DNA from 2 places in the Paenibacillus sp. URB8-2 genome. Region 2 is predicted to be linked to the other one. Evidence: predicted binding sites of a transcription regulator. Region 2 holds the regulator's gene; the other holds the start of a gene.
The links. The regulator CtsR, encoded in region 2, represses protease genes until heat stress. The targets are predictions, from matches to a motif close to ATGGTCAATAAAGGTCAAACA.
Positions count from the first base shown of each region.

Region 1 (16,256 bases), 700 kb from region 2:
GTCATCGGCGATGTGGAGGGGCGGACTCCGGTCATCATCGAGGATCTGATCGATACGGGCACCACCATTGTCAACGTTGTCGAAGGACTTAAGGAGAGAGGCGCGAAGAACAGCATCGTCTGCGCCACACACGGGCTATTCTCCGGTCCGGCGATCGTCCGGCTGGAGCATCCGGGAATTGAGGAAGTGGTGGTCACCGATTCAATCGCGCTGCCCGCCGATCACTCCAGCCGGTTCACTGTATTGTCGGTCGCTCCGATGCTGGCAAGGGCCACACGCATTATTACCGAAGGCGGTTCCATCGATAAGCTGCTTGAAGACGCGGGGATTTAACATCCCCCGTCTTTTTTTGTCTATACAGGAGAACAGCCGGCATAACGACGATGCGGATGGCTCTCCGTTTTTCCTCTCACTTTTTGTCTGTTTCAGGCGCCCGTTCAACTTGAGACCCCCCCTCGGTTTTGTGTTATACTGTGTGGAGACAGCCGGGACGGAATTCGGAACCCGGCAAACGTGAAGTTTGGAGAATCGCTCGGGCATGGGCGCGTCTTCTGTTAACATGTTTAAGAGAGGGTTAGGGAGCTTACAAGGGAGGTGCCTTGCTTCCATGATAGAAAAGACTTCAGAGCCGGTCGGCCGGAATGTGATTTCCGTTGCTCTGAGCGCCAATTTTTTCTTTGAAAGAGCCGTGCGTTCGCTCGATCGCTTTCAATATGAGAAAGCATTGAAAAATTTCCGCAAAGCGGTTGAATATGAACCGGAAAATCCGGTTAATCATTGCAATATGGCGGGTATACTGTCGGAGATGGGAAATTATGAAGCGTCCAACGCTATTTTGGCCCATGTTCTGGAAAAAGTGGACCCATCGATGACGGAGTGCCATTTTTATATGGCTAACAACTTTGCCAACATGGAAAACTTTGAAGAAGCCGAACGTTCGTTGGTGACGTATCTCGAGGAGGATGCTAACGGCGAGTTTCTTGCCGAATCGGATGAACTGCTGGAGCTGCTTCATTACGAGCTCGACCGGCCCGCTCCGCTTCACCGGATTCGCAGCAGAGAAGGGGCGGTCGAGCACGACCGGGCCCGCAGCCTGCTGGAAGAAGGGAAATTTCCGGAGGCGGTGCGCCTGCTGGAAGAGATCATCGAAGGCACGCCCGATTTTTTGGCAGCGCGTAATAATTTGGCTCTGGCCTATTTTTATTTGGGGCGGTTCGGCAAAGCCAAAGAGTGTATCGCGCAGGTGCTGGAGCACGAGCCGGGAAACTTGCACGCGCTCTGCAATATGGCAATTTTTCTGCAGTATGAAGGGGACCGGGAAACGCTGGACGCGCTGCTGCGCATGCTAGAGGTTACTGTTCCGTTTCACCGGGAGCATGTCTTCAAGCTTGCGACAACAATGGGGATTCTGGGACGGCACAGAATCGCGTACGGCCATTTCCGCCGTCTGTTGAAAGACGAGGAGATCGGCGGCGACGCCGGCCTCTATCATTACTGCGCGGCCGCGGCCTGCAACAGCGGACTGCTGCGGGAGGCGGAGCGCTGCTGGCGGCAGGCCGCCAAGCTCGATCCGGAGTCGGCGGTGCCCCGGTTCTTCCTGAACCTGCTGCATCAATCCGCAGCGGAAGGGGCGGCTCTGCCGCCCGTCAGCTATAATTACCAGCTTCCTTTTCAGGAGCAGCTCAAGCAGTGGAAGGCCAATAGAGGCAGCTTTGCCGAGCAGGTTCGGGTCAACCCGCTGCTGCGGTCGTCCTTCTTCTGGGCGCTGCGCTACGGAGATGCCAGCCTGAAGCGGCAGGTCACCGAGGCGCTCAGCTGGATCGGCGACGAAGAGATGGTCCAGGCGCTTAAGGAACTGCTGAGCGAGCCGTTGCAAGGCGCCAAGCAGGAGGAAGCTGGTCTGCTCCGTCTGCATAAGCTTATCGGCATGGAGCCGGAGAAGGAGCCGCGCCCGGAAGGGAAAGAGCGGCTTCCGCGCGGCTAAAGTCATTAAGATTCGAGGCATAATAGGGATAACCAGCTTGGCATATCAGCCAAATCTATAATAATCCGTTTTGCGAGGAGGTCACTTAAGATGTATAAATCGATTGTAATCGGAACCGGCCCGGCCGGTCTAACCGCCGCCATTTATCTGGCGCGCGCGAATTTGAGCCCGCTGGTCATTGAAGGCTTGCAGCCGGGCGGACAGTTGACAACGACGACGGAAGTGGAGAACTTCCCCGGATTTCCGGAAGGCATTCTTGGTCCGGATCTTATGGACAACATGCGCAAGCAGGCGGAACGCTTCGGAGCCGAGTTCAAGAACGGCTGGGTAGAATCGGTCGATTTCTCGCAGCGGCCCTTTAAAGTGAATGTGGATGGGCTCGGTGTGCTGGAAGCGGAAACGGTTATTATCTCGACGGGCGCTTCGGCCAAGTACCTGGGTATCCCGGGAGAGCAGGATAATGTAGGACGCGGAGTCAGCACCTGCGCCACCTGCGACGGTTTCTTCTTCCGCGGGAAGAAGATCATTGTGGTCGGCGGCGGCGACTCCGCGATGGAGGAAGCGAGCTTCCTGACACGGTTCGCAAGCAACGTCACGCTGGTGCATCGCCGCGAGGAGCTGCGGGCGTCCAAGATTATGCAGGACCGGGCGAAGGAAAACAGCAAAATTTCGTGGGCGCTGGGCCGCACTCCATTGGAAGTCGTGACGGGCGAGACCGGAGTGAAGGGACTGCTTGTCCGCAACAACGAAACCAGTGCCGAAGAACTGATTGAAGTCGACGGCGTCTTTGTGGCGATCGGCCATACGCCGAACACCGCTTTTCTCGGCGGCCAGATTACGACCGACGCCAACGGCTATATCGTCGTCCGTCCGGGCACGACCGAGACGAATATCCCCGGCGTGTTCGCCTGCGGCGATGTTCAGGATACCCGGTATCGTCAGGCCATCTCTGCGGCGGGTTCGGGATGTATGGCGGCGATGGACGCCGAGAAGTATCTTGAAGGCGCGATGGTACACGACTGGAGCGAGACGCTGGATAAATAAGTGGCCAGGGTGCTTTCATCCTGGTATACAACAGGCTTCCCTATTCAACGGGAAGCCTCTTTTTTTGCCGGGCGCTCATCGTGCGGCAAAGTCTATTTGTTCTCGCGCGAATGCGGCTGGAACCAGACGGTGCGGAAGTCGAGCCACCCGCAGGAATTCAGATTGATTCCCTGAATCGAAGAATGGAGCCTTGTGTTGCTTTTCTTGTGCAGCAGAAACAGTACGCTGTAGGACTGGTGCAGCAGATCCTCCAGTTCATGGAGCCTCCGCCAGCGGCTGTTCCGGTCGGGGTCGGATAGTACGGCCAGAGCGGAAGCTTTTACCGTCTCCAGCATGCCGCCCTCCAAGGCGGAAGGGAAGAATCCTTTCTGCAGGTATAATTCCAGCTCATTAAACTCGTCGTCGCCGAGAGCAATCTCATACAGCTGGCAATCATCCTCCGGCGAAAAGCCCGGACCGCCCATATCCCCAGCTTTGCGCACTTGAATCTCCATGCGGATGCCGAAATCCCGGCAGCGCCGCTGAATCCACTGCGCGTCGGCGACATGGCTGCTGCGGGTCGCCAGCCGGACCGTTTCTCCCCGGTAGCCGCCCTGCTCCAATAGACGATAAATATCCGCTTCCTCCGGCGCCGGCTCCATTCGTTCGTGCGGGTCTTCGGCTATGCCCTGCTGAGTGCGGAATCCGAGCGCCGGATAAATCCGGTTCTCGCCGAGGTCCGCAATCATCTGCCTGCGGTCAATGATCAGATACATCGCCCGGCGGAAGGCGAGGCTCTTTTGGGGCCCTTCCTTGCGGCGGTTAAAGACCAGCATGCTGCAACCCGGCGAAACGGTCTCCACCTCGCGCCATTCGGCGTCCGGGCCGGCGCTTTTTCTCATATACCCATTGTACATATTCTGTTCTGTGCAGGAGGCGCCGGACCAATCCGGCTCTTTCAGCAGACCTGAATCCTGTTCGGACATAAAGAAGATCTCGACTCGGTCGATATGCGGCCTGCCCCGGAAATGGGAGGAGAAAGCCTCCAATATACATACGCTCTCATCATAACGCGTCAACTTGAACGATCCGGTTCCCAAAGGCTGTTTCATAAAGGCCGGTTCGTCCGCCCCGCACAGGTCTGCGGGAAGAATGGACGACGCTTTGACGGAAAGGACGTGCAGGAAGAGGTAATTGGGCTCTTTGAGCCGGATACGGACCGTCCTGCGGTCCAGCATATGGATATCCTCGATCCCCGCGAACAACCAGCTATGCTCGTATAGATCCGGGTTCAGCCGCAGCCGGTTGAAGGAGTAGATGACGTCCTCTGCCGTTACCTCCCTGCCGTGGTGGAAGCTGACGCCTTTTCTCAGATGGATGATCCATTCGCTGCAGTCCGGCGAGCTTTCCCAAAAGTGGGCGATGGAAGGCCGAAAGGTTTCGGTGGTCGGGTCGTACTCAACTAGCGTATCGAAAATATGCCCGATAATATGCGAGTCGAAGGCAAAATAGATCGAAGCGGGATCAAGCGTCACAATGAAGCGCTGCACGGGGAACCGGAGTATATCCAGCATTGTGTCGGTAACCAGGGTCCGGGTAAAGCCCATTCCGCCCGAGAGCCATTCCAGAAACCGGTCTTTGACCTGCGCGGACTCGCCGAAACGGTCGATCAGTTCAAGCGCTCCTTTGACATCGCCTTTATTCGTTTGGATTGTGGCTTCCTCAAGCAGGATATCTTGCGCGTCGGCCAGAAAAGCGAGCATGGAGGAATTCCCCCGGCCAAGCCCCGGCTGCCAGCTGATCCATCCGAGATCCGACAGCTTGCGGAGGACCATTTTAACGTTGCGCGGCGTGCAGTGCCATATGTCGGTCAGCGCTTGAATCGTGGTTGGAAAGGGAGTGTTCAGCTCCCGGTCAACGTAGGACGATCTCAGCTCAAAAAATTGCAGAGCGGCCAGCAAAGGCATACCCCCTTTGGTCAGTGGAAAAGGTGAAGCAGATAATTTGGATTATACCCTTTTTACCCCTTTTGGAAAAGGTATACTAAAAGTAACATCCGGATGTAAGTATCTGGCAAAGAAAGGGGCGGGATCACCTATGATTCATCCTGTAATCGCGGAAATGCTGATGGAGAAGGACCGGCTTAAGCTTGAATCTCTGGCGGACGGACATTGGAGAAGGCAGGAGGCCGAGAACGGCAGGAGCAGGCCGATGCGGCGCGTAACAGGGGCTCTTTGGTCCTTGGCTTTTAAAAGAATGCGCAGAATGTTGTGACGCGACTGGAAAGGCCGGTCCAACCTGTGACCCACATCATAAAATATGCTGTTCCCCCTATGATACAATGAGAATAATTCTCAATTAGGACAACGAGCTGTGCGGCAGGTTCCGCTCAAAACGGTCTGCGGCATAGAAGACGGACAGCACATTTTTTCGAAAAAAGGGGAGAGAACGCATGAGCAAACAGATTAGCCGGCCTGTAACGGAAGTCTCGCAGGAAAGCCGCCGCCGGGAAATGCTGAAAGAGGTTATCGAGGATCTGCATGCGGGCAAGTCGGTGGACGAGGTGAAGGCGAGGTTCGAGGAAGCGGTGGCCGGAATTAACGTGTTCGAGATCGCGGCCATGGAGAATGCGCTGATTAAGGAAGATGGAGTTCCTGCGGTTGAAATTCGGCGTCTATGCGCCGTGCATGAAGCCGTTTTTCAGGGTACAGTCCAGGAGATTCACCGTTTTTCGAAGCCTGAGGATCAGCCGGGGCATCCTGTACACACATTCAAGCGGGAAAACCGGGATGTCGAGCGTCTCGTCAATTTTAAGCTGAAGCTTCACGCGAACAAGTTCCAAAAGAACGACAGCCCTGAGAATGCCCGTAAGCTGCTGGATGATCTCGCTCTGCTGTTTGATCTCGACAAGCACTACCGGCGCAAGGAGGATTTGCTGTTTCCTTATTTGAAGAAGCACGGAGCCTATGGGACGTCCTCCGTCATGTGGGGCGCCGATGACGCTATCCGCAGCATGATCAAGGACGCCAGAACCATGCTTATGCCTTATAGAGGCCGCAAAACAGAGGTTGGCGAAGTGCTGTCCCGAATGAATCGGGAAGTCAACGAAATGATCTATAAGGAAGAGCAGGTTCTTCTTCCGGCGGCGCTTGAGATACTAACGGAAAAGGAATGGCTTGGCATTGCCAAGGCAAGCGCCGAAATCGGCTACTGTATGTCGGTGCCGGAGGAGGAATGGGTGCCGGAGTGAACAGCAAATAATAATGAAGAGCGGGCACAGGCCCCGCTGCTCGGAGGGTAGGCTGGCCATCTGCCGCAAGGCGGGTGGTTTTTCTGCACTCTTTTTCCTTTTTATACAACTTTCGGACTTTGGCGGTCGCCTCCGACCCGGGTGTGCCGCCTTTCCTTGACCGCAGGGAACGCTTCTATTATAGTGGGTAACGTGGGATTTACTATTTTAGTTTAGAAGAAGGTGGCTTGTTACATGTCGGAAAATATCTACGTAGGCGTGGATTTGGGCGGAACCGCAATTAAGGTGGGCATTTGCAATGACGAAGGTCATTTGCTTCACACCTATGAAGGGCCTACTGGAACCCAGGACGGTGTCGATACCGTCATTGACAACATCGAAAAGTACGTGCGTCAAATTGTCGCTGATTCACCTTATGAATGGGATCAGCTTGTCGGTGTTGGAGCGGGAGTAGCCGGTTTCACGAACATTCGTGAAGGCATTATCATTCTTGCGCCTAACATAGGATTCAGAGACGTGCCGATTCGTTCCATTTTGGAAGATCGCTTGAACAAGCCCGTCAAAATAGACAATGATGCCAATGTGGCGGCGCTTGGCGAAGCTTGGAGCGGTGCCGGGCGGGGCATCGAGAACTGCGTATGCTATACGCTGGGGACCGGCGTCGGCGGCGGCATTATTATAAACGGTAAAATTTATCAAGGATTCTCCGGCCTTGCCGGCGAGCTCGGCCATATTTCCGTGGTTCCTGATCTGGAAGCGATTCAGTGCGGCTGCGGGAAGATGGGCTGTTTGGAAACCGTTTCCTCGGCGACAGGCATCATTCGTATGGCGACCGACGCGGTAGCGCGGGGCGACCGCACAACGCTTGCGGCGGAGGAAAAAATCGCCGCCAAGGAAGTATTCGATGCGGCCAAAGCCGGGGACGAAGTGGCGCTGCGTATCATAAACCGGGCCGCATTTTACCTCGGCAAGTCGATGGCGGCGGTCGCTGCCGTGCTGAATCCCGAGGTGTTCATCATCGGCGGCGGCGTATCCAAGGCCGGTGAAATCCTGTTTGAGGAAATTCGCCGAGTGTACGCGCAATTGGCGCCCGATCCGCTTCAAAAGGACGTAAAAATTATCCCCGCGCTCCTCGGAAACGATGCGGGTATTGTCGGAGCGGCCGGCCTTCTGCTGCGTTCTTAGGAAACTGAAATAATTCATACACTAATTCTAGGGAGGGAAGCTTAATGACCGAAGAGGAGAATATTCCGTCGGCTGCGGACACCCTGATCATTATTACCGGAATGTCGGGAGCGGGCAAGACCATCGCCGTGCAGAGCCTCGAAGATCTTGGATTTTTCTGCGTCGATAATCTTCCGCCCGTCCTGATCCCCAAATTCGCGGAGCTGATTGAGCAGTCCAAAGGGAAAATCGCGAAAGTGGCGCTCGTCATTGACCTGCGGGGCCGCGAGTTTTTCACCGCCCTGTCGGAATCGTTGCATTTGATCAAGGATCATTTTACGATCGGCTGCGAGATTCTGTTTCTGGACGCCACCGATTCCGTACTGGTGCAGCGCTACAAAGAAAGCCGGCGTCGTCATCCGCTTGCTCCGAAGGGCATGCCGCTCGACGGTATCCGGCTGGAGCGCAATATGCTGGAGGAGCTTAAGAATTCGGCCACGCAGGTTATTGATACGAGCAGTATGAAGCCTGCCCAGCTCAAGGAGAAGATTGTCTCCCGTTACTCCCATTTGGGGAAAAGCACGCTTTCCGTCAATATCACTTCTTTCGGCTTCAAATACGGCATTCCAATCGACGCGGATCTTGTGTTTGACGTCCGCTTTTTGCCTAATCCGCACTATGTGGACCACCTTCGGCCCCACACGGGACAAGACAGCGATGTATATGATTATGTAATGAAGTGGCCCGAGACGCAGGCATTTCTGACGAAGCTGCTCGATATGCTGCATTTTCTGATTCCCCAATACCGCAAGGAAGGCAAGGCCCAGATCATCATCGGCATCGGCTGCACCGGCGGAAAGCACCGCTCTGTGGCCATTTCCGAATATTTGGGTAAAATGCTGGGGGTAAGCGAGACGGAAACCGTATCGGTCAGCCACCGGGATGCCGAACGCGACAGGCATTAAGGAGAGAAGGGATCTAATCGTGGCTGAACAACCGGGACAGCGTCCGCGAATCGTCGTCATGGGCGGCGGCACCGGCCTGTCCGTTATGCTTCGCGGCTTGAAAGAAAAGCCGCTGGATATTACCGCAATCGTAACGGTGGCCGATGACGGCGGTAGCTCCGGCATCCTGCGCAGCGAGCTGCAAATGCCGCCGCCGGGCGATATCCGCAACGTATTGACGGCGATGGCCGATGTCGAGCCGCTGATGGCCGACATTATGAAGTACCGCTTCAGCAGCGGAGAGGGCCTTGCCGGGCACAGTCTCGGCAATCTGATTTTGGCCGCGCTTACCGATATATCCGGCGATTTCGTCACCGCCGTCCGGGAACTGAGCCGGGTCTTCGCCGTGAGGGGGCGGGTGCTGCCGGCCGCCGGCGAAGCGGTGGTGCTGAGTGCGGAGATGGAGGATGGCACGGTCGTAAAGGGAGAATCCAAGATTCCAGAAGCCGGGGGCAAAATCAAGCGGGTCTTTCTGGACCCGCCCGATGTCGAGCCGCTGCCGGAGGCGCTGGAGGCGATCCGGTCCGCCGATGCCATTCTGCTCGGTCCCGGCAGCCTGTACACCAGCATTTTGCCGAATCTGCTTGTGCCGAAGCTGGCGGAGGCGGTTGTAGCCTCTAACGCGGTCAAGATGTTCATCTGCAACGTGATGACCCAACCGGGGGAAACGGATAACTATACGGTAAGCGACCATTTGCAGGCCGTGTACGATCATATCGGAATGCATTTGTTCGATTATGTCATCGTTAATAATGGCGAGATTCCGCCCGAAGTGCAGCGCAAATACGCTGAACAAGGGGCGCGTCCAGTCGGACTGGACACGAAAGCCATAGATGATCAGCGCTATAAGCTTATTGCCGACAAACTGGTTTTATTCCGCACCTATTTGCGGCATGATACGGATAAGCTGAGCCATCATATTTATCAACTGGTTCAGGATTGGATAACACGAAAGAGGTGAGAACCTTGTCTTTTGCGGCGCTAACCAAAAAAGAACTGACGATGGTCGAGAGCGGCCCCTGCTGCGAGAAAGCGGAGATGTCCGCGCTGATCCGGATGAACGGATCGGTGCAGCTTTCAAGCAAAAGGATCGTCCTCGACATCTCAACAGAGAATGCCGCGATTGCAAGGCGGATTTATTCCTTGCTTAAGAAATATTACCAGGTTCATACCGAGCTTCTCGTGCGTAAAAAAATGCGTTTGAAGAAAAATAACGTCTATATCGTCCGAATCCCCGCCCGTGTGGAGGAAATTCTGAACGACCTCAGAATCGTCTCGGAGGGCTTCATGTTTACGGACGGCATTGACGACAGCATTGTCCACAAGAACTGCTGCAAACGCGCGTACCTGCGCGGCGCTTTTATGGCGGGAGGCTCGGTGAACAATCCCGAAGGTTCGTCATACCATCTGGAGATCGCCTCCATGTATGAGGAGCACTGCAAGGCGCTGGTTGAGCTGGCGGGGGAGTTTCATCTTAACGCCCGCTGCATCGAGCGCAAGAAGGGATTCATCCTCTACATCAAGGAAGGCGAGAAGATCATCGAGTTCCTGAACCTGATCGGCGCCCATCAGGCCTTGTTCAAATTCGAGGATGTGCGCATTATGCGCGACATGCGAAACTCCGTCAATCGGATTGTGAACTGCGAGACCGCCAATCTCAACAAGACGATCAGCGCGGCGGTGCGCCAGATTGAGAACATCAAGTTTCTGGAGAAGGAAATGGGACTCGAGAATCTGCCCGACAAGCTGCGTGAAGTGGCGGAGGTCCGGCTGGCCCATCCCGATATCAATCTGAAGGAAGTCGGTGAAATGCTGAAAGGAAGCGTCAGCAAATCCGGCGTCAACCATCGACTGCGCAAGATCGACGAGTTGGCGGAGAAGCTTCGAGGCGAATGATTATTTTCTTCTAGTGTCGTTTAGGTTATAATGATATAATATGATAAAATTTACTGTGAAATTTTTGGGCACATCTTAATTAGGGGGTAAGCGTTTCATGACAAAGCACCCGGTAGTCGTCCGGTTGAAGACGGGGCTCCATGCTCGGCCGGCAGCATTGTTCGTGCAGGAAGCCAACAAGTTCTCATCTGAGATTTTCGTCGAAAAAGACGATAAAAAAGTTAACGCCAAAAGCATTATGGGGATTATGAGCCTTGCGATCAGCTCCGGCACGGAGATTTATATCAGCGCGGAAGGCGCGGATGCCGATCAGGCCGTAACCGCGTTGACGAGCCTTGTCAGCAAGGAAGAGCTGGAGAATCAATAACAGTATCCGCAGCACAGCCCTATTTATGGTATGACCAAAAAGCCCTTTGAGGGCTTTTTTTATTTTTGTCCCCGTGCAACATTTGCCAGGCCTTCTCGTCTAGTAGGTACAATCGTTAGTCACGCAAATCCAATAAAGGAGGATGGCAAAAATGAAGGGATGGATCAAGTCGGTCCTGACAGTATTCGTTGCAGGAAGCTTAATGGTGGGAGGAGTTGCGCTCAGCGGTGGATTAAAGCAGCCGGAGAAGGCTTACGCCGAAGAGGCGCAGAAGAATATCGTCAGTGTCGTGGGCAAAGGAGAACTGTCGATGAAGCCGGATATCGTCTATCTGTCGATCGGAGTCGATACTTCGGCGAAAACCGCCCAGGAAGCCCAGAAGTCCAATGGGGCAAAAATTCAAAAATTGACAGCGCTGCTCAAGAATACATGGGGTATTAGTGATAAAGATATTCAAACCAGCGAGTTCTTCGTACAGCCGAACTATACGTACAACGATAAGGAAGGCCAGCAAGTGAAAGGCTATAACGCGCATCATGTTTTGCAGGTTGCATACCGCGATCTGACCAAGGTGGGCTCGCTGCTCGATGCGGCTTCCGAGGCGGGCGCCAACAATATCGGCAATGCCCGTTTTGCGGTGGAAGACACTTCGGCCTTCGAGGCGCAGGTGATTGAGAAGGCGATGGCCAACGCCGACGTGAAAGCGGCCGCGATTGCCAAAGCCGCCAAGAGAACGCTTGGACAGGTGCTGACCGTCAGCCAGAACGATGGGGGCGCGGGCCCGATATTATATGAACAGAACGCCAAAATGATGTACGGCGCCGCCGATAGCGCCGCCAGTACCGCAGTCCAGCCGGGAGAAGTGAAGATTACGACTCAGCTTAGCGTCATGTATCAATTAAACTAGCAGGGCGGAGTATCCAATAGACAGACATAGAGAGGCTTTTGTCGCATGCTTGGGGGCGGAAAGGCCTCTTTGCTGTCGCGCTGCCATCTATATAATGGAAAGTGTGGGCAACGAAATCACATAAATGGGAGCGGAAAAGGAGAATTATACCATGAACAAGACGAACAAGCTTGTACGCACATGGGGAGCTGGAATGATTGCGGCCGGGCTGCTGCTGGGTGGGACGGTGTTTCCTGCAGCAACGGGTGAAGCGGCGCCGGTTAAGGCTAAGGCTGATTATTCTCGGGTTGCCTTGAAGTTCAATGGAACCCTTACTTCGCAGCAGGGCATTTTCCGGGAGGGAAAGATATGGATCCCTGTAACTTTTCTTAAAAATACACTGGGTTTGCCGATCACCTATGACAAGGCGGAGAATAGCTATACCCTCGGACAGGGAATCCGCCAGGCCAAGCTGATGGTTTCCGAATATGGAATCTCTCTTGCGGTTAACGGCTACTTTATCAACGAGTATGAGGGCCGCAACTTTAAAAACCGTCTTTACGTTCCATTTGGTCTGCTCAGTGATTATTTGGGCTACCTTGGAGACTTTAGCGCTTCCTCCGGCAGATTGAATGTAATGCACCGGCCGCTGAACAAACTGACGGTAACGACGGAGACGTATACCAAGGAGGCCGATGGAGCAACGATCCAACTGGATTACCCGCAGATTTCGGGACTTGCGGAAGCCTCTGCGCAGAAGAGCATTAACGATACTCTAAAACAAGCTGCTATGAGCTTTGCCGCCGGTGCCGACACGGCGATAGCTGAAAAAAGCGAACAGGACCGTCCGTATGAATTCGACTCGAAATACGTGGTAACCTACAACCAGGACGGCGTCCTGAGCCTGGTCATGAGCCAGTACGGCTACACCGGAGGCGCTCACGGAATGACATTGCGCCAAGCCTTCACTTTCTCGCTTAAGGACGGCAAGCGTCTGCTTCTGGGCGACTTGTTTGGAGCCAATCCGAACTACAAAAAGCTTTTGAACGAGAAGGTCGGCAGGCTGTTAAAGGCAGACGAAGGCTATTTTGGCGGTTTTAACGGCCTGAATACCGAGAAATACTTTTATCTTAAAGACGGCCGGGTAGTACTCTTCTTTCAATTATATGAATATACCCCGTATGCCGAAGGCTTTCCGGAGTTCACTTTCGCCTTTAAAGAACTGCTGCCGGACGGAAGCAGTCCGTTCGCCGGTTTAAAATAGTTTTTTGACACTGGATATTCTCCCGTTACGAGTACGGCTTGCCGTTCATATGCTGAATGGTGACCGAGCCATATAGCGGGGAGGGAGAATGTCATGGTATACAACTATACGGCGATCGGCGATTCGCTGACGACCGGCTTCGGAGCGATGCCGGGCAACGGCTTTGTTCCTGTGTACCGGCGGATGTCTGAGATTTCGCTCCGTACTTTTGTCGCCTATACGAACCTTGGAATCAACGGCTTGACTACAGCCGAACTGGAGAAGCTTGTTAGTTATAACCCGCAGTTTCGCCAATCACTTCGAGAGGCGGATCTTATCACGATTTCGATCGGGGGCAATGATCTGATCCATGCCGCCAAGGCCGGGGGACAGTCTAATTCGCCGTCTTCTGTTTATCAAAATGCCCTGAAAGAATCCCGGAGGCATTTTGCCGGCATCATGGGACAGATTCACCATGCGAAGGCGGGAGCCGGCAAGCCTTATATTATCCGGATTGTCGGATTATACAATCCGTATCCCCGGGTGGCAGAGGCCTCGGGCTGGGTCCGGCAGTTCAACCGCCTAATGGCGCAGTACAATAGCAAGGTATGCGGCTTTGCGGATATTTACGGAGCGTTTGCCGGATACGAGCGGGAATTGCTTTCCATCGACCATCTTCACCCTAATGGAAAAGGATACCGCGTCATTGCGGATCGGCTGCAGTCGATCGGATATGGAAGCCTGAGCCCAAATTGAAGACGTAAAAACCCCCTTTGCCCGTGATCATGGACAAAGGGGGTTTGCGTTTTTATGAAAGTTTAACGGGAGTGTTATGCGCCGATTGATGCCGGTTTTTCGATGACTTTATCGACAAGGCCGTATTCGGCCGCATCCGCTGCACTCATGAAATAGTCGCGATCCGTGTCCTTCTCGATGCGCTCAAGCGGTTGGCCGGTACGTTCCGCCAAAATCTTGTTCAGCTTGTCGCGCATTTTCAGAATGCGGCGGGCGCGAATTTCAATATCCGTAGCTTGTCCTTGGGCTCCTCCCAGCGGTTGGTGAATCATAATCTCGCTGTTCGGCAGCGCGTAGCGTTTGCCCTTCGCTCCGGCGTTGAGCAGGAATGCGCCCATGGAAGCGGCGAGACCGACGCAGATGGTGGATACGTCTGGCTTGATGAACTGCATCGTATCGAAAATCGCCATGCCAGCGGTGATCGATCCGCCTGGACTGTTAATGTACAAGGAAATATCTTTCTCCGGGTCCTCGGCGGCCAGGAAGAGCATTTGTGCGATGATGGAATTGGCTACCACGTCATTAACCTCAGTTCCAAGGAAAATGATGCGGTCCTTCAGCAGGCGGGAATAGATATCATACGCCCGCTCGCCGCGGCTGCTTTGTTCTACGACCATAGGAATGTAACTCACGTGGAAAACCTCCTTGAATTAGATCTTCAAAAATGGATTTCGTACAGCTTCATTTTTTACTGTTACCGTATTACCCACATGATAAACAAATTCAAACAAAAAGTCAAAGAAAGTCAAACTCATCATAAAAAAAAGCGCCATCGCATGGCGCTTGGGTTAAACATTCAAGGTTTGGTTAAAGAAATAATGTGGCGCGCCCGCCAAGAATCGAACTTGGATCTCAGGCTTCGGAGGCCTACGTCATATCCATTGGACCACGGGCGCAACAGAAATTATTATAATATAAAATTCGGAGCATTGCAACTCCCGATTCATTTTATAGGTCAACAGCACCGATTCTCCGCGAAAACAATGCGAATGTCCATGCATAAGAAGAAAAGAGGTTGTGAATTCTAGTTTCGGAGCCCTTGCGCTCAGGGCAATATTTGGGTAGAATAATTGGTGGGACTTAAAAAGTTAACCCGGGACGTTTTAAGACCATAGAGAAGGGGAAGAAGTGAAAGACGAAGTTGCAGGAGTGAAAGCATGCGTAACTTATTGGAAATCCAAAAGCAGCTTCTGCCTGACCTCATGGAAACCCTCAAAAGACGGTATACGATTCTTCATCAGATCCTGTTGTCGGATATTATCGGCCGCAGAACGCTCGCCGCTTCGCTTGATATGACTGAGCGGGTGCTTCGTGCGGAAACGGACCTTCTGAAGTCGCAGGGGCTCATCGAGATCGAGAGTGTTGGCATGCGGATCAGCGATGCCGGACGGAAACTGCTTGACTTGCTCGAGCCTGTGGCCAAAAGCTTGTTTGGCCTTGATGATCTGGAAGAGAAAATTCGTTCGACTTACGGTTTGAAGAAGGTTGTCGTGGTGCCGGGCGATTGTGAAGCTTCGCCCTTTACCAAGAGAGAGCTTGGGAGAGCCGGAGCCAGAGCGCTGCTGAGCGTGCTGCGCACCGACGACACGATTGCTGTCACAGGCGGCTCGACGCTGTCCGAATTGGCGGAGCAGATGACCGCTCCAATGTCCTTGTCTTACCGGGACGCTTTGATCGTTCCAGCAAGAGGCGGACTAGGAGAAAGCGTTGAATTTCAGGCGAATACCATCGCTTCGACGATGGCCAAGCGGATAGGAGCGCATTACCGGCTGCTGCATGTGCCCGACTTGCTCAGCGAGGATGCCTATCAGTCGCTGGCTCACGAACCGAACATTTCGGAAATTGTACAGATTATCCGCCGTTCGAGAATTATTGTGCATGGAATCGGAGATGCTGTGGAAATGACCCGCCGCCGAAGACTGGACGACGAGACCGTCAGCAAGATCAAGAGCGCGGGCGCCGTTGCCGAATCCTTCGGTCACTACTTTAACGAGCAGGGCAAGGTGGTCCATTCCATGTTGACCATGGGACTCCGCCTTGAGGATATCATTCGGACGGAGATCGTCATCGGCATAGCCGGAGGCAAGCGGAAAGCCAAAGCCATTCACGCCGTGCTGCGGTTCGGCCAAGAGAACATACTCGTCATAGATGAAGCCGCAGCGGCCGAAATCGTCAGGGAAATTGACGAATATAACGCCGCATCCGAGCAGATTCCGCATTACGGCGAGCATTAGCATTTATTATGCTTTATACTTAAACCTGTTGTCTTGATAAGCCTAAGGCTTGTCTTGAATAAATAAAACGAAATTTAGGAGGAACTATTCAATGACTGTAAAAGTAGGTATTAACGGATTTGGACGTATTGGCCGCCTCGCATTCCGCCGGATTCAAGACGTGGAAGGTATCGAAGTGGTAGCAATCAATGACCTGACTGATGCCAAGATGCTGGCGCACTTGTTGAAATATGATACAACTCAAGGCAAATTCCAAGGCGAAGTTGAAGTTCATGACGGATTCTTCAAAGTGAACGGCCAAGAAGTTAAGGTTCTGGCTAACCGCAACCCTGAAGAACTGCCTTGGGGCGACCTGGGCGTAGATATCGTTCTGGAGTGCACAGGCTTCTTCACTTCCAAAGAAAAAGCTG
Region 1 covers NZ_AP023239.1:162,325-178,580, forward strand. Annotated here, with positions in the region: gene PUR_RS00815 (ribose-phosphate diphosphokinase) at 1-333, shown strand, start outside; gene PUR_RS00820 (tetratricopeptide repeat protein) at 608-1,984, shown strand; gene trxB (thioredoxin-disulfide reductase) at 2,075-3,028, shown strand; gene PUR_RS00830 (ABC transporter substrate-binding protein) at 3,121-4,968, opposite strand; gene PUR_RS00835 (hypothetical protein) at 5,105-5,281, shown strand; gene PUR_RS00840 (DUF438 domain-containing protein) at 5,460-6,257, shown strand; gene PUR_RS00845 (ROK family glucokinase) at 6,492-7,442, shown strand; gene rapZ (RNase adapter RapZ) at 7,487-8,386, shown strand; gene PUR_RS00855 (gluconeogenesis factor YvcK family protein) at 8,445-9,386, shown strand; gene whiA (DNA-binding protein WhiA) at 9,392-10,321, shown strand; gene PUR_RS00865 (HPr family phosphocarrier protein) at 10,419-10,688, shown strand; gene PUR_RS00870 (SIMPL domain-containing protein) at 10,840-11,595, shown strand; gene PUR_RS00875 (PdaC/SigV domain-containing protein) at 11,747-12,838, shown strand; gene PUR_RS00880 (GDSL-type esterase/lipase family protein) at 12,932-13,573, shown strand; gene clpP (ATP-dependent Clp endopeptidase proteolytic subunit ClpP) at 13,648-14,244, opposite strand; tRNA gene PUR_RS00890 (tRNA-Arg) at 14,434-14,508, opposite strand; gene PUR_RS00895 (sugar-binding transcriptional regulator) at 14,770-15,846, shown strand; gene gap (type I glyceraldehyde-3-phosphate dehydrogenase) at 15,938-16,256, shown strand, end outside.
Region 1: the regulator CtsR is predicted to act here: its motif matches at 14,344-14,364, upstream of clpP (ATP-dependent Clp endopeptidase proteolytic subunit ClpP).

Region 2 (16,256 bases):
CCGATTTCATTCGTCGAACCGAAACGGTTCTTGACCGCCCGCAGCAGCCGGTACGTGTGATGGCGCTCGCCCTCGAAATACAACACGCAGTCGACCATATGCTCAAGCATCCGGGGCCCGGCAATTGCTCCTTCCTTGGTCACATGACCGACCAGCACGGTGGCGATGCCGCGAATTTTGGCGATCCGCATGAATCTTGTCGTACATTCGCGAACCTGCGACACGCTTCCCGGCGCACTTGTCACTTCAGGCAGAAACACCGTCTGTATGGAGTCGATAACCAGGAACTGAGGCTGAATGGCCTCAATCGCTTCCTCGATCGATTCCATATTCGTCTCGCACAGCACATACAGTTCGGATGACAACGCCCCGAGCCGGTCCGCCCGCAGCCGGGTCTGACGTACCGATTCTTCTCCAGAGATATACAGCACTCGCAGTCCCTGCGTAGTCAGCGCATGGGAGGTCTGCAGCAGCAGCGTCGATTTACCAATGCCGGGATCGCCGCCGACGAGCACCAGCGAGCCTGGAACAATCCCTCCGCCCAGCACCCGGTTAAGTTCGCCGATGCCGGTTAAGATGCGGGGTTCCTGATCACTTTCTATATTTATGATGGACTGGGGCTTTTCTTTACTATGAAAAACGGGAGTATTCATCCCCTGTGTTTTGACTACGCTTTCCGTTTCTTCTACCATGCTGTTCCAAGCTTGGCAGCCCGGGCATTTTCCGAGCCACTTCGGTGACTCGTATCCGCACTCGGTGCAGTGAAATTTCGTTTTAGTCTTAGCCATAAACTCTCCTTCGGACAGATTAACCATGCCGCCATTTCTTCAAATCGCGGATATTTTCCTGTCAATCAAAGTTTACCATTTAAGGGCTGTGAACGAAAGAGCAATTGGGAAATGGAAGGATTCCAATTAAAAAGAAGAGCCCCTTCCTTAATCGGAAGCAGGCTCTCCTTACTATGGTTGCCTATATATCACTTCAGGCCGTAATCTTATTCTCCGTCCTTCTCCAGCGATACCGGCTCTTTCTTGCTCACGGACAGTTCGCCGTTCTCTTCATCGATCTTCAGCAAATCGCCCTTGGCGATATTGCCTCTCAGCATCTCCTCGGACAGGCGGTCCTCAATATGCTTCTGGATCGCGCGGCGCAGCGGACGTGCGCCGAAGGCTGGATCAAAGCCTTCTTTGGCCAGGAAAGCTTTCGCGTTGTCCGTCAGCTCGAAGTCGACGTCATATTCACGCAGCCGCTTGCGCAGCTCTTCGGACATCAGTGTAACGATCTGTGCGATATGCTTCTCTTCCAGGGAGTGGAAGACGATGATCTCGTCGATCCGGTTCAGGAACTCCGGACGGAAGCTCTTCTTCAGTTCGTCCATGACCTTGCCTTTCATGCTGGAGTATTCAGCCCCGGCATCCTGCACGGCGGTAAAGCCGAGCGTGGAATTCCGTTTAATTGCTTGCGCACCGACGTTCGAGGTCAGAATAATCAGCGTATTGCGGAAATCGACCACGCGTCCTTTGGAATCGGTCAGACGGCCGTCTTCCAGCACTTGCAGCAGAATGTTGAATACTTCAGGGTGGGCTTTCTCGATTTCATCGAGCAGGACCACCGAGTATGGCTTGCGGCGTACCTTCTCGGTAAGCTGTCCGCCTTCCTCATAACCGACATATCCCGGAGGCGCCCCTACAAGGCGGGAAGTGGAGTGTTTCTCCATGTACTCCGACATATCGATACGGATAACGGCGTTCTCGTCGCCGAACATCGCCTCGGCGAGCGCGCGTGCCAGCTCCGTCTTACCAACCCCGGTAGGGCCGAGAAAAATGAAGGAGCCCATCGGACGCTTCGGATCTTTCAGACCGGCGCGTGCCCGGCGGATGGCCCGACTGACCGCTTTGACGGCTTCATCTTGGCCGATTACCCGATCATGCAGCAGAGCTTCCATATTAAGCAGGCGTTCCGTTTCTTCCTCTTTCAGCTTGCTGACCGGAATGCCGGTCCAGCTTGCCACCACTTGGGCGATATCCTCAGGCGTAACCTCGGAATCGGTACGGCCTTGTTTCTCTTTCCATTGATTCTTCGTTGTATCGAGCTCTTCACGGATTTTTTGCTCCGTATCACGAAGGGCAGCCGCTTTCTCGAACTCCTGACTTTGAACAGCGGCGTCTTTTTCCTTGCGGATATCGTCCAGCCGCGTTTCCAGTTCTTTCAAATTCGGCGGAATCGTGTAAGAGTTCAGTCTTACTTTGGAGCCCGCCTCATCAATAAGGTCGATCGCTTTGTCCGGCAGGAAACGGTCGGTGATATAGCGGTCGGACAGTTTCACCGCCTGAACGATTGCCTCATCCGTAATTTTCACACGGTGATGGGCTTCATAGCGGTCACGCAGGCCGTAAAGGATTTGAACGGCTTCATCCGGAGTAGGCTGATCTACCGTGATTGGTTGGAAACGACGTTCCAGAGCCGCATCCTTCTCGATGTACTTACGGTACTCGTCCAGCGTTGTCGCGCCGATGCATTGCAGCTCGCCGCGGGCCAGCGCGGGTTTCAGGATGTTGGAGGCGTCAATCGCGCCCTCAGCTCCGCCTGCACCGATCAGCGTATGCAATTCGTCGATGAAGAGCACAATGTTGCCCGCCTGGCGAATTTCGTCCATGATCTTTTTGAGACGATCTTCGAACTCACCGCGATATTTGGTGCCGGCAACGACTGAGCCCATATCCAGCGTCATTACACGCTTGTCGCGCAGTGTTTCGGGAATCTCGTTATTGATAATCTTTTGCGCCAGGCCTTCGGCGATCGCCGTTTTACCTACCCCTGGCTCGCCGATCAGCACCGGATTATTCTTCGTCCGGCGGCTCAGCACCTGAATGACGCGTTCGATCTCTTTGCTGCGCCCGATAACCGGGTCCAGATGACCGTCTTTGGCATAAGCCGTCAGGTCGCGGGCCAATCCGTCTAGCGTCGGTGTGCTGACATTGGACGGGCCGCCGCTGTGGCTCGAAGCGGACTCGCTGCTGCCGAGCAGCTGCAGAACTTGCTGGCGAGCCTTATTCAGGCTGATTCCAAGGTTGTTCAGGACGCGTGCCGCTACGCCTTCTCCCTCGCGAATGAGTCCGAGCAGGATGTGCTCCGTGCCAACGTAAGTGTGACCCAGCTTGCGGGCTTCATCCATCGACAGCTCGATAACCTTTTTGGCGCGTGGAGTGTACGCGATGTTCGTCGGCTGCTCTTGCCCTCTGCCGATCAGCGTTTCAACCTCATCCTGAATTTTTTCCAGGCCGAGGCCAAGAGCGATCAATGCTTTGGCGGCGATGCCGTCGCCCTCGCGGATAAGTCCTAGCAAAATATGTTCTGTGCCGATATTATTGTGTCCCAGCCGAACGGCTTCTTCCTGTGCCAGCGCAAGCACTTTTTGCGCGCGTTCCGTAAATCTGCCAAACATCATAAGTCTGCACCTCCATAAATAATAAATATTTATAATTAATGTGTGGTCCCCAACGTTTCCCGGAGCAGCTTCGCCCGGTACATATCGCATTCGGTTGAGCTCAGCTTATCGCCAAAGATGTTCTGCAGAAATCCAGGCTGCGTCTTGACGTTCAGCTCATTGAGCACCGAGATGGATGGAGCTTTCAGAATTCCCAAATCCAAGCCGAGCCGTACATCCGACAGACGCTGGGAAGCTTCTTTTAGATCCATTACGGCCGCATAAGACAAAATGCCGTACGACCGCATGATACGGTCAGTGATCCGGAGCGCGGAATCCGTCAGCAGCCGCTGGCGCGCATTGCGTTCATGCTCGATAATCTGGATAGCCACACTGTGCAAGTTGTCGATAATTTCCGCTTCGGTCTGCCCCAGTGTAATCTGGTTGGAAATCTGAAAAATATTCCCGGCGGCTTCGCTGCCTTCCCCGTAAATGCCTCTCACCGTAAGCCCCACCTGATTGACGGCCGAGAGAATACGGTTGATCTGCTTGGTCATGACAAGCGCCGGAAGATGCATCATAACCGAAGCGCGAAGACCTGTGCCGACATTGGTCGGGCAGCTGGTCAAATAGCCTCTTCTGTCATCAAAAGCGTAATCAATCGACGATTCGAAAATATCATCGATGGCGGTAGCCCGTTCCCAGGCCTCGCGAACCTGAAATCCGGGAAACAAACATTGAATACGAAGATGGTCTTCTTCATTTATCATGATGCTGACCGACTCGTCTTCATTCAGCAGCACCGCTCCGCCGCGGGAGTCATTGGCAAGGTTGGGACTAATCAGATGCTTTTCAACCAACACCTTCTTATCCAGCTCCTCCAGCTCGTCAAGCTTAAGCAGCTGAAATGAGCCGTATCCCGTTTCCTGGTCCTGATCAATTACCGGAGTCAGAACATCCAAGACTTCCTCGGCCTGGCTCTTCGTTGCCAGAAGAGGAAAAGGGTGATGCTGTATATTGCGGGCGATGCGCACACGGCTGCTGATTACAATCTCGGAGTGGCTGCCACCGCTGCGCATCCATTCGCTGAGCGCTTGTTCGGTAAACCGGAGATTTGGCATCGGGCATTCCCCCTATATATCTTAAGACTTTACTCTTGTGCAATTTCTTTTTCAAGTTTGCGGATCTGATCCCTGATCTCGGCTGCTCTTTCGAACTCCTCCTGCACGATGGCTTGCTGCAGCTGCTCCTTCAGTTCATCGATTTGCCGCCTAAACTGAATTCGCGCTCCGGCACGTTTAGGAATCTTGCCGACATGGCTCGTGCTGCCGTGCACTCTTTTGAAGAGCGGGTCGAGGCCCTTGTCAAAATATTTGTAACAGGAACTGCATCCGAAGCGCCCGAGCTTGCTGAACTGCCCGTAGGTCATGCCGCATTCCTCGCAGCGAACGTCTTGAACCGTCGAAGCAGCGGCGGATTTCCCTTTGCCAGCAGCCTCCAGATCCAGTAAGCCGGAAAGCAGGCTGTGAATGGAGAAACCGCCGGACGTACCGGGAATCAATTCTCCTTTTTCCCTTGCACAGCTCTCGCAAATATGAAATTCCGTCTTCTCTCCATTCACAATCTTAGTGAAATGAAGCGTAGCCGGTCTTACACCGCACTCTTGGCAAACCATTTTACGAAACCCTCTTTCTCACACCGATTTATTTGCTAAGCAATGAGATCAGCATCGCCTTCATCATCTTGGAACGAATCTCGTCCCGATGGGGAAGCTTGACCGCAATGCATTCACGCGAAATGGCGGCGCGCATAAGGCAGGCTTCGCGTCTGGTCATAAAGCCGGCTTCTTCAAGCTGATAAATGAGTCCCTCAGCCGTGCTCTGGTCGATGCCCGAGCCGATAGTTTGGTTAAGGTGCGTATGCAGCGCAGAGTGCTGCGGAAGCTCAATACGCTGAATGCGGATATATCCGCCACCGCCGCGTTTGCTCTCCACCAAATAGCCCTTTTCAAGTGTAAAGCGGGTGCTGATTACATAATTGATCTGGGAGGGTACACAGGAGAAGTGGTCTGCCAGATCGTTGCGTTGAATTTCTACTGTGCCTTCGGGACTTTCATGCAAAATATTCTTCAGATATTGTTCAATGATATCAGAGATATTGCGCATCACTCATCCTCCAGATTACGAGCTTGCAGATGCAGCCGATGGCACCGTTCCATTTCTGGCCTAAACCTTTAAAGGAACTTTAACCAAAGTGCAAAGAGCCGAATCCCGTATAAAACCGGCTGGCAAGCCTGGATTAAGATTCCGTTCAAGCTTTACTAGTGTGGCCCAAACTGTACACCGCATACTTGAAAAAGAATAAACGGGAACGATTAAGTAATCACCTGCTGCATGCTCTGTTGACTTTGACTTTCTTTGACTTATACCTTATTATAGCATATTCTCACGGAAAGCCAAGTCTTTGATCAGAAAAAATCAAACAATGCCGTTTGAGCGCGCGGAATCCGTTCTTCCAACCATGTCACTGCCAATATATTACCCGTAAGCAGCCCGGCTTGATACATTTCCATCGGTCTTTTATATCCAAGCAGCATGGCGGTCAGCGTTCCGATGCCGCAGGCGGCCGCTTCCTCTCCGGGGTCACTCTGGAGTGCGTGAATCGACGGCTTACCGTAACCATCTGCGCTGAGGTTCCAAAGTCCATCATTCCAGGACGCAAGACTGTCCGCGATAGAAAGGGTTATTCCTCCTGAGCGGCCGGTGGCGCAAAATGACAATTGTTCGACAAATTCCTTAACGTTCACAATACGGGCCATAAAATAAGGATGATTTTCCTGCGTGATCCGAGGATCGGGTAGCAGGAACGGTAGATTGTCATCCGCAGGCACCATTTTTAGATGCGCTTGAGTTATCATCGAATCATGATTGGCAAAATAGTTCCACAATCCGCTGCGGGTGCGCCCATTTGCATATACGAATTCGTCGATTATCAGTTCCCGGTTCTGGATTTTATAAAGCGCATAGCCCTCCGGCTCTCCTTCTTGCGAATAAAAGACGGCAATATGCCCGTCATCGTCCAGCACGGATTTCTCCCACCAGTCCTTGTCCCTTACGAGTGTTCCGTTATAGTTGGAAGCAAACTTCCGGTACAGGGCATCCAGAATATCAATATCTCCCTCATCACGCTTGACTCGTCCTTCCACTTGAACCTTCGCCGGAAATTTAGCGGCAGGAATCGTATACTTCTTATACTCACAGTACACTTCCCACCCGAATTTGCGGTAAAAAGGGACATTGAACGGATGCAGACAGGACAGCGTCTGACCGGCTTCATTCATCTTCATAAGCGCATGGGCCAAAAGCTTGGCCACCAGACCTTGTCTGCGATTTTCCGGCCATGTCGCCACTCCGGCGATGCCTCCCATAAGCAGAGGACGGCCTTGTATGTAGGATTGAAACGGCAACAGCGTAAATTTCGCGCCTAGACCGTTATCATCAAAAATGCCCCAAACACGCTCGGGCTTAAATCTCTCTTTTGCCTTCTCCCGGTCTTCTGGCGAAAGCTTATATTGAAAAGCATACTCGGAAAGACTCAGACTTGTGTCAAACTCATCAGAGCGAAGCTGACGGATTTCCATACATTCACCTCAATATAAATAGGTTATCATGAGTTTGTCAGACGCCGAGGCCTTTGTCAAATCGGAAATGCAGCGTAGGATATTGGACATTTTTTTCAGCAATGAAAAAAGGTTGTTCCTTTATCATCAAAGATGAAATGGAAACAACCTTCTTCTGATCAGATACATAATTCACCTGACTACTACAGTTAAGAATACAAAAAACCACTGCTGAAATTCAGCAGTGGTTCATGTGCTTGGCGGCGTCCTACTCTCCCAGGACCCTTCGGTCCAAGTACCATCGGCGCTGGAGGGCTTAACGGTCGTGTTCGGGATGGGTACGCGTGGAACCCCTCCGCCATCGCCACCAAACGGGCATTTGCTTGAACAAATGCATACATCAGGTTTTCAGCATCGCCAAATGCTGATAGCAACTTCTGTTTACCGCAACTGCTAGAGCTGCACTCAACAGAATCCTTGCTCCCTGAAAACTGGAACCGAAACGAATCTTGCGTTTAATTTGGATAAGCCCTCGACCGATTAGTATTGGTCAGCTCCATGCATTGCTGCACTTCCACCTCCAACCTATCTACCTCGTCGTCTTCAAGGGGTCTTACTAATTGGGAAATCTCATCTTGAGGGGGGCTTCACGCTTAGATGCTTTCAGCGCTTATCCCGTCCGTACGTAGCTACCCAGCCATGCTCCTGGCGGAACAACTGGTGCACCAGCGGTACGTCCATCCCGGTCCTCTCGTACTAAGGACAGCTCCTCTCAAATTTCCTACGCCCACGACAGATAGGGACCGAACTGTCTCACGACGTTCTGAACCCAGCTCGCGTACCGCTTTAATGGGCGAACAGCCCAACCCTTGGGACCTACTTCAGCCCCAGGATGCGATGAGCCGACATCGAGGTGCCAAACCTCCCCGTCGATGTGGACTCTTGGGGGAGATAAGCCTGTTATCCCCAGGGTAGCTTTTATCCGTTGAGCGATGGCCCTTCCATGCGGTACCACCGGATCACTAAGCCCGACTTTCGTCCCTGCTCGACTTGTTGGTCTCGCAGTCAAGCTCCCTTCTGCCTTTGCACTCTTCGAATGATTTCCAACCATTCTGAGGGAACCTTGGGACGCCTCCGTTACGCTTTAGGAGGCGACCGCCCCAGTCAAACTGCCCGCCTGACACGGTCCCCGCACCCGTTTAGGGTGCCAGGTTAGAACCTAGATACGATCAGGGTGGTATCCCAACGGCGCCTCCACCGAAGCTGGCGCTCCGGCTTCTAAGGCTCCCACCTATCCTGTACAGATCGTACCCAAGTTCAATATCAAGCTGCAGTAAAGCTCCATGGGGTCTTTCCGTCTTGTCGCGGGTAACCTGCATCTTCACAGGTATTAAAATTTCACCGGATCTCTCGTTGAGACAGCGCCCAAGTCGTTACGCCATTCGTGCGGGTCAGAATTTACCTGACAAGGAATTTCGCTACCTTAGGACCGTTATAGTTACGGCCGCCGTTTACTGGGGCTTCGGTTCACAGCTTCGGGTTTAACCCCTAACCGCTCCCCTTAACCTTCCAGCACCGGGCAGGCGTCAGCCCGTATACTTCGCCTTGCGGCTTCGCACAGACCTGTGTTTTTGCTAAACAGTCGCTTGGGCCTTTTCACTGCGGCCCCCTCGGGCTATTCACCCTACCGAGGCACCCCTTCTCCCGAAGTTACGGGGTCATTTTGCCGAGTTCCTTAACGAGAGTTCTTCCGCGCGCCTTAGAATTCTCTTCTCGCCTACCTGTGTCGGTTTGCGGTACGGGCACCTTCTCCTGGCTAGAGGCTTTTCTTGGCAGTGTGAGATCATGACCTTCGCTACTGTAATTTTCGCTCCCCATCACAGCCCAGCCTTAATGGTGTACGGATTTGCCTATACACCAGCCTCGCTGCTTGGACGGACATCCATCAGTCCGCGTCACTACCCTCCTGCGTCCCCCCATCGCTCATAGCGGATTACGGTGGTACAGGAATATCAACCTGTTGTCCTTCGACTACGCCTGTCGGCCTCGCCTTAGGTCCCGACTTACCCTGAGCGGACGAGCCTTCCTCAGGAAACCTTGGGCTTTCGGCGGATCAGATTCTCACTGATCTTTTCGTTACTCATACCGGCATTCTCACTTGTATGCTGTCCAGCTGTCCTTACAGTCAACCTTCAACCCACATACAACGCTCCCCTACCCCTGATGCATACGCATCAAGCCATAGCTTCGGTGGTGTGTTTAGCCCCGTTACATTTTCGGCGCAGAGTCACTCGACCAGTGAGCTATTACGCACTCTTTCAATGGTGGCTGCTTCTAAGCCAACATCCTGGTTGTCTGTGCAACTCCACATCCTTTCCCACTTAACACACACTTGGGGACCTTAGCTGATGGTCTGGGCTGTTTCCCTTTTGACAATGGATCTTAGCACTCACTGTCTGACTCCCGGTGCATCAGTAGCTGGCATTCGGAGTTTGACTGAGCTTGGTAACCCTTGCGGGCCCCGCACCCAATCAGTGCTCTACCTCCAGTACTGTTAATCACCGAGGCTAGCCCTAAAGCTATTTCGGGGAGAACCAGCTATCTCCGAGTTCGATTGGAATTTCTCCGCTACCCCCACCTCATCCCCGCACTTTTCAACGTGCGTGGGTTCGGGCCTCCAGTGCGTGTTACCGCACCTTCACCCTGGACAGGGGTAGATCACACGGTTTCGGGTCTACGCCCACGTACTTAAGTCGCCCTATTCAGACTCGCTTTCGCTGCGGCTCCGGCTTCTCGCCTTAACCTTGCACGTTAAACGTAACTCGCCGGTTCATTCTACAAAAGGCACGCCATCACCCCTATAACGGGCTCTGACTTCTTGTAAGCACACGGTTTCAGGTACTATTTCACTCCCCTTCCGGGGTGCTTTTCACCTTTCCCTCACGGTACTGTTTCACTATCGGTCGCCAGGGAGTATTTAGCCTTGGCAGATGGTCCTGCCGGATTCATACGGGGTTTCACGTGCCCCGCACTACTCGGGATCCGTCTCGGAGGGAACCAAATTTGGGCTACAGGGCTTTTACCTCTATCGCGGGCCTTTCCAGACCTCTTCACCTATCTTGTTCCTTTGTAACTCCATGTGAGACGTCCCACAACCCCAGGGAGCAAGCTCCCTGGTTTAGGCTGTTCCGCGTTCGCTCGCCGCTACTGACGGAATCACTCTTGTTTTCTCTTCCTCAGGGTACTTAGATGTTTCAGTTCCCCTGGTCTGCCTCCACCTACCCTATGAATTCAGGTAGGAGTGACTGTGCATTACCACAGCCGGGTTTCCCCATTCGGACACCCCCGGATCAACGCTTGCTTACAGCTCCCCGAGGCATTTTCGTAGTTCGCCACGTCCTTCATCGGCTCCTGGCGCCTAGGCATCCTCCGTGTGCTCTTAGTAGCTTAACCACATGTTTTCCCGTTAGGGAAAATCATGAACCACTATTCACTTCACTTGATCAATCGCTTGACACAAGTTCAGCTAAAAGATGTTCTAAAACGCAATTTTCGTTTCGGTATCCAGTTTTCAAGGATCAAGATTGAGAGTTTGAGCTCTCAAAACTGAGCAACGAGTGAGCAACAGGCCTAAACCTGAGTTTTGGAAGCTTAGCTTCCGATTTGAATGTTTCCGCTCGGGAAACGATTCTCCATAGAAAGGAGGTGATCCAGCCGCACCTTCCGATACGGCTACCTTGTTACGACTTCACCCCAATCATCTACCCCACCTTCGGCGGCTGGCTCCCTTGCGGGTTACCCCACCGACTTCGGGTGTTGTAAACTCTCGTGGTGTGACGGGCGGTGTGTACAAGACCCGGGAACGTATTCACCGCGGCATGCTGATCCGCGATTACTAGCAATTCCGACTTCATGCAGGCGAGTTGCAGCCTGCAATCCGAACTGAGACCGGCTTTATAAGATTGGCTCCACCTCGCGGTTTCGCTTCCCGTTGTACCGGCCATTGTAGTACGTGTGTAGCCCAGGTCATAAGGGGCATGATGATTTGACGTCATCCCCACCTTCCTCCGGTTTGTCACCGGCAGTCACTCTAGAGTGCCCAGCTTCACCTGCTGGCAACTAAAGTCAAGGGTTGCGCTCGTTGCGGGACTTAACCCAACATCTCACGACACGAGCTGACGACAACCATGCACCACCTGTCTCCTCTGTCCCGAAGGCCGCGCCTATCTCTAGACGATTCAGAGGGATGTCAAGACCTGGTAAGGTTCTTCGCGTTGCTTCGAATTAAACCACATACTCCACTGCTTGTGCGGGTCCCCGTCAATTCCTTTGAGTTTCAGTCTTGCGACCGTACTCCCCAGGCGGAGTGCTTACTGTGTTAACTTCGGCACCAAGGGTATCGAAACCCCTAACACCTAGCACTCATCGTTTACGGCGTGGACTACCAGGGTATCTAATCCTGTTTGCTCCCCACGCTTTCGCGCCTCAGCGTCAGTTACAGCCCAGAAAGTCGCCTTCGCCACTGGTGTTCCTCCACATCTCTACGCATTTCACCGCTACACGTGGAATTCCACTTTCCTCTTCTGCACTCAAGCTGCCCAGTTTCCAGTGCGACCACAGGTTGAGCCCATGGTTTAAACACCAGACTTAAACAGCCGCCTGCGCGCGCTTTACGCCCAATAATTCCGGACAACGCTTGCCCCCTACGTATTACCGCGGCTGCTGGCACGTAGTTAGCCGGGGCTTTCTTCTCAGGTACCGTCACTCTTGTAGCAGTTACTCTACAAGACGTTCTTCCCTGGCAACAGAGCTTTACGATCCGAAAACCTTCATCACTCACGCGGCGTTGCTCCGTCAGGCTTTCGCCCATTGCGGAAGATTCCCTACTGCTGCCTCCCGTAGGAGTCTGGGCCGTGTCTCAGTCCCAGTGTGGCCGTTCACCCTCTCAGGTCGGCTACGCATCGTCGCCTTGGTGAGCCGTTACCCCACCAACTAGCTAATGCGCCGCAGGCCCATCCCCTGGTAGCAGATTGCTCCGCCTTTCCGCCTTCCGGTATGCACCAGAAGGTCTTATCCGGTATTAGCTACCGTTTCCGGTAGTTATCCCAGTCCAAGGGGCAGGTTGCCTACGTGTTACTCACCCGTCCGCCGCTAAGTCCTTTTGAGAGCAAGCTCTCAAAAGGACTCCGCTCGACTTGCATGTATTAGGCACGCCGCCAGCGTTCGTCCTGAGCCAGGATCAAACTCTCCAATAAGGTTTTTTCGTGAGGTCACCACCCAGATCACTCCGAGAAAATAACCATCCGAAAAGTTTATCGATAGAGCGATTCGCTCATTTTGAAACTGACGATTCATTGATATGAATCTTAAAATTAACGTGTTCCATTTGTTCAGTTTTCAAAGAACTTGTACCCTGCATTTGAATACTTCGTCTCATGCACAGGAATTATAGAATAACATATTCATTTCCGTTCGTCAACTCTTTTTTTCAATCGTGATTTTCAACTTCATCACAACCTCGCGAGCGACAAGAAATAATATATCATGCCTGCGGCAAACGTGCAACCCTTTTTTTAAAAAAACAAATCGCTTCTCTTTCTTGCAGTGGTGTTAATCCGTCAATCTCTCATTTTCCTAGAATGTTCATTGCGGTAAAGCAGCAAAAAGAGTTATCTTAATCCATATCGATTGACCGGTTTAATATGGAAAGGAGCTGTTATGAGAAATCAGTCCACATCTACAATAGCGCCGTCAAAATTGGCGGCCGGAGAGCAACGAAGCCTTCAGCAGGTCACAATCTACCGGATACTCCTTGCCGTCAGCTTCGTCCATTTGTTCAATGATTCCATTCAGGCGGTGATTCCGGCGATTTTTCCGATCCTCAAGAGCAATATGATGCTTTCGTACGCCCAGGTCGGATGGATATCGTTCGCGCTCAACGTCACTTCTTCGGTTATACAACCGGTCATCGGCTACGCCGCGGACCGCCATCCGCGTCCAATCCTTCTTCCGCTCGGGATGGGCAGCACCTTAATGGGTGTTCTGCTGCTGGGTTATGCCAATAATTATGTGCTGGTGCTCCTCTCCGTTATTCTGATCGGCTTCGGCTCCGCCGCTTTCCATCCCGAAGGTATGCGTGTTGCGCATATGGCTGCAGGACTGAAAAAGGGGTTGTCTCAATCTATTTTCCAGGTCGGAGGCAATGCGGGGCAATCTCTGGGTCCGCTGCTGACGAAATGGGTCTTCATCCCGTTTGGACAAATTGGCGCACTGGGCTTTACGATTATCGCCGCCGCCGGCGTCTTAGTGCAGACCTACGTGGCCCGGTGGTACCGGGAGATGCTGGATGCCGGCTATACGTTCCGCAAAAAAACCGTCTCCCGCGCAATAGACCCGGCCAGGAATAAAAGTATTTTGAAGGCGACCTTCATCCTGGTCATAATCGTATTTGTGCGTTCGTGGTACGGTCAAGCCATCGGCAGTTACTATACGTTCTATTTAATGGAGAAATACGGTTTGGTGCTGGACAATGCCCAGAACTATATTTTCATGTACTTGGCTGCAGGCGCCGTCGGCACGCTCTTCGGAGGTCCGCTTGCCGACCGTTTCGGACGGCGGAATCTGATCCTTCTTTCCATGGTCGGAACCGTGCCGTTCGCGCTCGCGCTTCCGTTCGCAAGCCAGTTTTGGGCAGGTGTGTTGCTGCTGATCGGCGGATTCGTTCTTTTATCCAGCTTCTCGGTCACGGTTATTTATGCGCAAATGCTGTATCCGGGCAATATCGGCACCGTCTCCGGTCTTATTACCGGACTGGCTTTCGGACTCGGCGGGATCGGCTCGCTGTTCATTGGCCATTTAATTGATGCAATCGGCATCACGCGCGTCTTCATCGCCTGCGGCTTTCTGCCGCTTCTCGGACTTCTTGCCCTGCTTCTTCCGGGAGACGGCAAGCTGGAGGAATGGGCGGCAGAGTAACGTTTGAGGGTGTATTGCTTTTTCGGTAAAGGCTCATCTACCTCCCTTAGAAGAGGACGGTGAGTCTTTTTGCTGTCGGCTTGCTGCATTTCAATAGCGTATTATTCAACACTCGCTTTTTGCGTTACAATTAATTAAAACTTGAATTATCGACCGGTCTTTCAGAAAGGGGGAGATACAATGGCAAACAAGGCGCTTGCGCGCATCCGGAAAGGTTATGGAAAAAAGCTCGTCTTCATTCACGCATGGAACGCTTGGCTTGTGCTGTTCTTGGCTATTAGCGGTTTGATGCTGTTAGGCGCATTTTGGAGGGAATGGCTTGGGGAAGGAAGAGTCTGGCTGAAATGGGGGCATATTCTTGCCGGGTTGGCCCTACTCGTTCCGGTTGCCTATTACCTGCTGCTGGCAGCCAAGCATTGGAAACGGCTAAAGGGAAAGACTTCGCAAAAAGCCAATGTCATCACGGTTCTTATGCTGCTGCTCGGCTGGATCGTATCGGGAATCATACTTTGGCTGTTCAAAGTCTTCGGCCCGCGGGCGGCCAATGCCGCGCTGCTGGCGCATGATCTCTTCACCTGGATCGGTTTGCCGATCATCATTTACCATTCGATTACCCGCACCCGCTGGCTTAAAGAACCGGAAAAGCGGTCGATTGTGCCGGAACCAGAAACCAACGACGCAGCAGTTTCTAATAGAGTGGAAAAAGGGCTCCAGCATCCCCAGCCTATTTACACGCGGCGCGGATTTCTAAAAGTCGCCGTCGGCGCAGGGCTGGCGGTCACGCTCGGACCTACTTTTGTCCGCTGGATGGGCCGGTCGCTGCAGCTGCCTTCGACTGGAGAGTCTGCGGTGGCTAATGCCAACCGGCTCTTGCCCGATCCCGTTCCGCTGCCGCAGTCTTCTCCGCCCATCGGCGGAGGCGCCGAAGGGCATTTCCGCGTCTATACGGTAACGGACATCCCCTCCTTTGACAACTCCAACTGGTCTTTTAAAGTCGACGGTCTGGTCGACAACAAGCTAAACTGGAACTGGGAGCAATTCGTCAAGCTCCAGCGGGAGGTGCAGGTGAGCGATTTCCACTGCATCACAGGCTGGTCGGTCTATAAAAATACATGGGAAGGCATCCCGCTTGCCAAGCTGATGGAGATGGCCGGTGTGCAGAGTACAGCCACTAGCGTCAAATTTTATTCCGGAGACGGTGTTTACACCGATTCGCTAACCCTGGAGCAAGCGCGGATGGACGATGTGCTTGTTGCCGTTATGCACGATGGCAAGCCGATTTCCAATGAACTGGGCGGTCCCGTTCGGCTTGTCGTTCCGCAAATGTACGCTTACAAATCGGTGAAATGGCTCAATCGCATTGAACTGATCGAAGGCGACCATGTCGGCTACTGGGAACAGCGGGGCTACGGTATCGATGCATGGCTGCCGGGGAAAGAGAAAATATAACAAGAAGAAACGCCTGACGGCGTCTGCAGGTACGTTTCTCGTAAAAATATAAGACCAAACGATAGGCGCGAAGCTTATAAAGTCTTATATTTCAAAAAAGGCTTGTCCGCAAGAAAGATCTCTCTCCCCGGACAAGCCTCTATTTAGAACCAATGCTACTCCTTAATCTCCTCAAAGGAAGCATCGTACAGCCGGAACATGGTTTTGTATCCCGACTCGTCGATTTTAATCCCCACCTCAAGCCGTCCGGTCACCTGCAGCGGACCCGTTTTATGTCTCAGCTTGATATCGTCCGGCACAAATACAATCATGATCTTGTTCCAGTACGTTTCATCCCCGTTGTCAAAAGGACATTCGGCTCCAGGCTGAGGGATCAGCAGAAACCAGTGCTTTTCAAAAGAAAGCACTTCGCCCATAAAGCCTTTGATGATCACTTTACTTTTGCTCTCGCTGAGGTCCCAGAAACGCTCCGACGGCCGGGTCTGGTCGCCCCCGTCAAAAAATTCCGACCAACCGATCGTTTCCGCGCCTGCCCTGTTCCCGTCATTTGAACTCTTAGCCGCCGTCTCTCCTCCGGCATTGCGCTGAGCAGCGGCGGCAGACGCTTCCTTCCTACTGCTGTTATCCGCATAAGCGGACGGCGAAGGCGAAGCCGGCTCCCGGGTAGGGGAAGGGGCAGCGGCGGGAGACGCTTTCCGGTTGGAACCGGACGGCTTGGAGGCAGCGCTTGGGGTGGGAAGAGCTGCAGGCTTGGAGCTGGCAATTGCCTTCTGCCCTCCGGAGGAA
Region 2 covers NZ_AP023239.1:5,047,521-5,063,776, forward strand. Annotated here, with positions in the region: gene radA (DNA repair protein RadA) at 1-788, opposite strand, end outside; gene clpC (ATP-dependent protease ATP-binding subunit ClpC) at 995-3,448, opposite strand; gene PUR_RS23490 (protein-arginine kinase McsB) at 3,484-4,548, opposite strand; gene PUR_RS23495 (protein-arginine kinase activator protein McsA) at 4,578-5,102, opposite strand; gene PUR_RS23500 (CtsR family transcriptional regulator) at 5,131-5,592, opposite strand; gene PUR_RS23505 (GNAT family N-acetyltransferase) at 5,895-7,067, opposite strand; rRNA gene rrf (5S ribosomal RNA) at 7,302-7,418, opposite strand; rRNA gene PUR_RS23515 (23S ribosomal RNA) at 7,567-10,499, opposite strand; rRNA gene PUR_RS23520 (16S ribosomal RNA) at 10,745-12,301, opposite strand; gene PUR_RS23525 (MFS transporter) at 12,765-14,021, shown strand; gene PUR_RS23530 (molybdopterin-dependent oxidoreductase) at 14,202-15,470, shown strand; gene PUR_RS23535 (hypothetical protein) at 15,626-16,256, opposite strand, start outside.